DNA from 3 places in the Solibacillus kalamii genome. Region 3 is predicted to be linked to each of the others. Evidence: riboswitches for the same ligand, from Rfam matches in the RefSeq annotation. Region 3 holds a riboswitch; each other region holds the start of a gene.
What was found. A riboswitch is a leader RNA that binds a small molecule or an ion and turns the genes downstream of it on or off. The one in region 3 is predicted to bind lysine.
Positions count from the first base shown of each region.

Region 1: it holds a riboswitch for lysine, as region 3 does, so the genes downstream of both, CBM15_RS04060 (aspartate kinase) here and CBM15_RS08340 (amino acid permease) in region 3, are expected to answer to the same signal.
Region 2: it holds a riboswitch for lysine, as region 3 does, so the genes downstream of both, CBM15_RS07100 (transporter substrate-binding domain-containing protein) here and CBM15_RS08340 (amino acid permease) in region 3, are expected to answer to the same signal.

Region 1 is NZ_NHNT01000002.1:83,205-85,415, forward strand. Features, by position in the region: gene uvrC (excinuclease ABC subunit UvrC) at 1-616, shown strand, start outside; lysine riboswitch at 649-827, shown strand; gene CBM15_RS04060 (aspartate kinase) at 919-2,151, shown strand.
Region 2 is NZ_NHNT01000003.1:26,021-28,231, reverse strand. Features, by position in the region: gene odhB (2-oxoglutarate dehydrogenase complex dihydrolipoyllysine-residue succinyltransferase) at 1-487, shown strand, start outside; lysine riboswitch at 632-819, shown strand; gene CBM15_RS07100 (transporter substrate-binding domain-containing protein) at 934-1,770, shown strand; gene CBM15_RS07095 (amino acid ABC transporter permease) at 1,896-2,211, shown strand, end outside.
Region 3 is NZ_NHNT01000004.1:60,786-62,996, forward strand. Features, by position in the region: gene CBM15_RS08335 (CynX/NimT family MFS transporter) at 1-678, opposite strand, end outside; lysine riboswitch at 804-984, shown strand; gene CBM15_RS08340 (amino acid permease) at 1,077-2,211, shown strand, end outside.

The DNA of each region.
Region 1 (2,211 bases), on a different contig from region 3:
TGATCCTGTTTCAGCAATGGTTGTTTTTATAGACGGGAAGCCTGCGAAAAAGGAATACCGGAAATATAAAACTAGAGAAGCGGCTAAACATGATGACTATGGTGCGATGCAGGAAGTTATTCGACGCCGCTATACACGTGTATTGCGGGAAAATCTGCCATTGCCTGATCTGATTCTCATAGACGGAGGAAAAGGGCAAATGGAAGTTGCACGAGAAGTAATTGAAGACGAACTTGGGCTAGTCATTCCAATAGCGGGGCTGGCAAAAGACGAAAAGCACAATACGTCCCAGCTTTTATTTGGTACGCCGCCGGAAGTTGTTCCGTTAAAGCGTACAAGTGACGGTTTTTATTTATTGCAGCGCGTTCAAGATGAGGTGCACAGATTTGCAATCACATTTTTACGTCAGCAGCATCAGACAAATGCGATTACTTCGGTTCTTGATGGAATTGAAGGTGTAGGTCCGAAGCGGAAGCAGCAACTTATGAAACATTTTGGGTCCGTAAAAAAAATTCGCGAAGCAAGCGAGCTGCAACTGCAGGAGTCCGGTGTTCCGGCAAAATTGGCGGAAGTTATTTATCGCCATTTTCATGAAGTACCATTGAATAAAGAATAGTGTTATGCTAATATTTAAGACAATTCAATATTTACTAAGATAGAGGCGCAGTATTCAATAGTACATTGCTTGAGGAAGAACAATTCCATTGACAGCAATCGAAAGGGGGTCCTGCCGAAGTGAAGTGCGTATTGTTCGCGTAGTTTGCTGGTTTTGCATTTAAGAGATGTAAAACTGTCAGAGCTTTTTGTTCTGGAGGGCTATCCTGAAAAACTTATAACTATTTATTTGTATTGACGGCGGCTTTCCATGAACATGGAAAGCCGTTTTTTGTTTTCGGTTTTATTCAAGGAGGGGAAAAAATGGAGACAGTTGTAGTAAAGTTTGGTGGTCCGGCATTGACTACACCGGAAAAAATAGTACAGGTGGCTAAAAAAGTGATAAAAGAGCAAGGACGTGGCATAAACTTAGTCGTTGTCGTTTCTTCAATGCCCGCTTTACGACGAGAATTCCGACAATATGCTGCCGAAATTACCGATGAGCCATCGAAACGGGAAATGGATGCACTTGTCGCATCAGCAGCACAAATGACAAGTGCAATGCTGGCGATGGCAATTCAGGAGCATGGTGGTAAAGCGGTGTCGCTTGCTGGTTGGCAAACAGGCATTCAAACAAATCAAAAACATGGCAATGCACGGATCAGTCATGTTGATAGTAAACGGATTGAGGAACATTTAGCATTAGGAGAAATCGTCGTAGTAGCTGGTTTTCAAGGAGTTACGGGGACAGATAATATTTCAACATTCGGCAAAGGGGGTTCTGAAACTTCAGCGGTTGCATTGGCGGTTGCTCTTGAAGCAGAGCGTGTCGAGATTTTTTCATCGGTTGAAGGGATTTTCACGGCAGACCCAGAAATTGTTAAAGAATCCAGGAAACTTCCGGAAGTTTCTTATGATGAGATGTTGGAATTTGCAAATTTAGGAGCTAAAATTTTGCACCCACGTGCGGTTGAACTTGCCAAAAAATATAATATACCGCTCATTGTACGCTCTTTCGTACAGGACGTGGAAGGCACTTTTATTAAAGGGGATGTAGACATGGAGAAAAACTTACTTGTACGCGGGGTAGCCTACGAATCGGATATAATTCGTTTGACGATAGGCTATGATTCTTATGAAACCGCGTCATTGGCAGAAGTGTTTAGTGTTTTAGCAGAAAATGATATCAATGTGGATATTATTGTTCAAGCAGTCATTGATGGCGTGAAGCCGACCATTTCCTTTACAATTTCGAAAGATGAGTTTGCGGAAGCTTTACGGGTATTGGAAACTAGTAAACTGTCGCTTGGCTTTAGTTTTGCGGATTTTGAAGTAGGTTTAGCGAAAGTATCTATTATCGGTTCTGCGATGGCATCCAATCCGGGAGTGGCCGCACGCATGTTTGCACGCTTGGGTCGCGAACATATTCCTGTAAAAATGGTCAGTACTTCAGAAATTAAAGTGTCTGTAGTTATCCCACAGGATGAGATGGTTCGTGCTGCGAATGTGTTGCATGAGGAATTCAATTTGGCGATGAAAGAAGTAACCGCTTCTTAAGGTAATAGCTGGAAATGAGCTGTAATGGCTTATTTCCAGCTTTTTTATTGAGTAAATTTG
Region 2 (2,211 bases), on a different contig from region 3:
AGCATTAAAGAAATATCCATATGTAAATGCACAAATTAACGGTGATGAAATTCACTTAAACAACTTCTTCGATATCGGTATTGCTGTATCAACAGAAGAAGGTTTAGTAGTACCAGTAGTTCGTGATGCAAATGCGAAAAACTTTGCTGAAATCGAGAAAAACATTGCGGAATTAGCTGGTAAAGCACGCGACAAAAAATTAGGCTTAAACGACATGGCTGGCGGATCATTCACAATCACTAACGGTGGTGTATTCGGTTCATTAATGTCTACACCAATCATGAACGGTACTCAAGCTGGTATTTTAGGTATGCACTCAATCGTAAACCGTCCAGTAGCTGTTAATGGTGAAGTTCAAATTCGTCCAATGATGTATGTAGCATTATCTTATGACCACCGTATCATCGATGGTAAAGATTCTGTTGGCTTCTTAAAAACAGTTAAAGAAATGATCGAAAACCCAGAAGATTTATTATTAAATTCTTAATAGTATCTTCTATGCTAATGCGCAGTATGTTATATATTGCGCATTAGCTTTTTTTACAGCTAACTTTCAGAAAAATGATTGTTGACGGAAATGTCGCAATAATGTAATATAAACATATCAATTTCATATCAAAACCTCACTTTCTCGTGAGGTAGAGGCGCGATACTTAACAGTCTTATATGGAGCCATGAGCTGGCTGTGAAATATAAGAGAAGGAAATATCGCCGAAGTGTTGTAAATGCTCAATTTTACAATGCTGGGTCTGCAGTGAACAATTGCAGAACTGTCTCAATCATCTATATCCCTGATGGTTGAGTTGTGCTATCTCAAAATGGGAACTGTAGAGGATTCGGGCTAATTATAATTTAAACGACCTAAAGTTCTTCTTTTAGGTCGTTTTTTGTATACGTTAACCCCGAAATTTAACAAAAAAGGAGAGATTTTCTATGAAAAAAAGACTATTAATTTTACTGACTGCTATGACAATGCTATTGTTAGCAGCGTGTGGTTCAAGCGATGAAGGTACTACAAGCGGTTCTGATTCAGACAAAAAAGTTATTAAAATTGGTATGGAAGCAGCGTATGCCCCTTTTAACTGGTCACAAAAAGATGATGCCAATGGCGGAGTTCAAATTGCAAGTTCAAAGGAATATGCAGCAGGCTATGATGTGGAAATTGCGAAAAAAATTGCAGAAGGTCTGGACATGGAATTACAAATTGTTAAAACAGACTGGGATGGCTTAATTCCATCATTACAATCAGGTGCCATTGATCTGGTAATCGCAGGTATGTCACCAATGCCTGAACGTAAGGAAGTAATTGATTTCACAGAAAACTATTACACAAGTGACTATGTCATTGTTGTAAAAGAAGACGGTCCATATGCAAATGCAACTTCGTTATCTGACTTTGCAGGTGCAAAAATTACAGGTCAGCAAGCGACAACACATTATAATGTAATCGACCAAATCGAAGGTGTTCAAAAACAAGTAGCGGCAACTGATTTTGGTGCTATGCGAGTGCAATTACAGTCAGGTGCGATTGATGGATATGTTTCAGAACGTCCAGAAGGTATTTCTGCTGAAATGGCACTGAATAATATTAAATACATCGTGCCTGAGCCAAACTTCGAAGCAGACGAAGCGTCAACAGCTGTAGCAGTAGGTTTGAAAAAGGGATCAGATTTACGTGAACAAATTAACAAAGTATTAGCTGAAATTTCGGAAGAAGAGCGTCAACAACTAATGGAAGACGCAATTGCAAATCAACCAGCAGCACAATAATTTGTGTCGCATTAACAGTTTTGATGAGGTTGTCTTGCCGGCAAACGGAAGACAACCTTTTTCTATTAAAATTATGGTTTCATACATAAATAGTAGAAACAAAGAAAGAAATGGAGGACAAGGCGATGGCATTTTTAGAATCATCATGGAACTTGTTTACGAACAACTGGGATTTATTCGTACGTGGTGCTTGGACTGCACTTCTATTGGCAATTATCGGGACAATTTGCGGAACTCTGATCGGATTTTTTATTGGAATTATACACACAATTCCACAACGCAAAAAAAATATTAAAACGGCGCTTCTCAAAGTAGTTAATTTTATTTTAACGGCTTATGTGGAAATTTTCAGAGGCACGCCTATGATGGTACAGGCAATGGTCGTATTTTACGGTCTCGTTTATTTAGGAATTGATATTGACCGCTTTCTAGCAGCTTCCA
Region 3 (2,211 bases):
CGACCTCCACATTTGCGTTTTCTTAGACTGCGATGTCGGCATATTTAATGCAATTTTTTCCTGGCGCAAAATCGGCAGCCAGATTAGTAATGTAAGAATCCCTAAAATAATCGTAATACCTGCTGCGATTTGCCATCCTGTGTTTGCCGCTATAGGGTAACTGAAGCCTGCAGCAATTCCGGAAGAAATGTTCATTGAAACGGAATAAATCCCTGTTAATAATCCGATATGTAATGGGAATTTCCATTTGAAATAGCTAGGGATAAGAACATTCCCGAATGCAATTGCGACCCCGATTAATATTGTTCCTATAACGAGTAAAGATGTTGCCCCTAGCGAACGCAGTAAAATCCCTGCACAAAGTAAAATGACAGAATAAAATAATGTCCATTCAATCCCAAACTTGCGTGCAATACGTGGTGCAAATGGTGAGACGACCGCAAAGGCAATTAAAGGAATGGTCGTTAAAAAGCCTGCAAGAAAGTTCGATATCCCGAGCCCTTCACGTATAAATGAAATAATCGGGCCGATCAATGTAATCGGTGTACGTAATGTGGTCGCAAATAAAAATACGGCTACCATAAAATAGATGAGCGGTCGGTTAGATAGTATTTTTTTGCTATTTTGATTTACTTGTTGTGTGTCCATTTTCGATTCTCCTTTTGTATGTTGATATATGTTTGAGTAGTTTGAATACTCATAAAAAACAGAATAAAGGCGAAGCCATTGCTATCAAAAAAATGTTATGTTAGACTTTTAATCATTGATTCAATTAAATTAAATAAAACATTACCTCATGTAAATTATGAGGTAGAGGTCGCAATCATTAAGACTAGTATAGCTGAGATTAGGAAGAATCGGTGAAGCTTTATGAAAGGAATGGTTGCCGAAGTGTTATTTTTCTTCTTGAAAATAATGCTGGGGCTGTTTCCGATAAGGAACAGAACTGTCACATGTGTGAGCATGTGTTGAGCTATCTTTCAAGTTTGATGAGGTGTAACTATAACCATCACAAAAACTTGTGGTGGTTTTTCTTTTACACTTCACCAACAAAACAAAAAGGGAGTTTTATATTCATGAGTGAGATTAAAATAGATCAGCTCGGTAATAAAAATGAGTTGAAAAAAAGTTTGAAAAGTCGCCATATAACGATGATTTCGCTTGGCGGAACAATCGGTACAGGTTTATTCTTAGCATCAGGTGGTGCCATTGCACAGGCAGGTCCTGGCGGGGCATTGCTCGCATATGCGCTGATCGGCGTTATGGTGTATTTCCTAATGACATCATTAGGGGAAATGGCTGCGTATATGCCAACATCCGGTTCGTTTAGTACGTATGCAACAAAATTTGTTGATCCGGCTTTAGGCTTTGCGCTTGGCTGGAACTATTGGTACAACTGGGCGATTACGATTGCAGCAGAAATTGCGGCTGTTTCGTTAATTATGAAATACTGGTTCCCTGACAGTTCTTCAATGTTGTGGACCATTTTATTTATCGTAGTTGTTTTATCATTTAACTTGGCATCTGTAAAAGCTTTCGGTGAAGCGGAATACTGGTTTGCGATGATTAAAGTCGCGACAGTAATTGTCTTCATCATTGTCAGCTTTTTAATGATTTTCGGGATTTTAGGCGGGAACGATCCGGTCGGCTTCACGAACTTCTTCAAAGATGACGCACCGTTTAATGGCGGCTTCCTTGCATTGTTCGGTATTTTCCTTGCAGCCGGTTTCTCATTCCAAGGTACGGAAATGCTTGGGGTAACGGCAGGGGAAACAGATGATCCAGGCAAAAACATTCCAAAAGCTGTTCGTTCTGTATTCTGGCGTATTCTGCTGTTTTATATTTTTGCGATTGGTGCAATCGGATTACTGATCCCGTATACGGATTCACGTCTTTTATCTGAAGATATTGCGACAAGTCCATTTACATTAGTATTTGAAAACCTGGGTGTTGCGTTTGCGGCATCTGTTATGAATGCGATTATTTTAACGGCTATGTTATCTGCAGGGAACTCAGGATTATATGCAGCTAGTCGTATGCTTTATCAGTTAGCGGTAGACGGAAAAGCGCCGAAACTTTTCATGAAAGTAACATCGCGCGGTATTCCAATGTATGCACTTTTAGCTACATTAGCAGTTGGTTCGTTAGCATTCCTGGCATCGTTTTTCGGTGACGGTGTTGTCTACATTTGGCTGTTGAATGCTTCCGGTA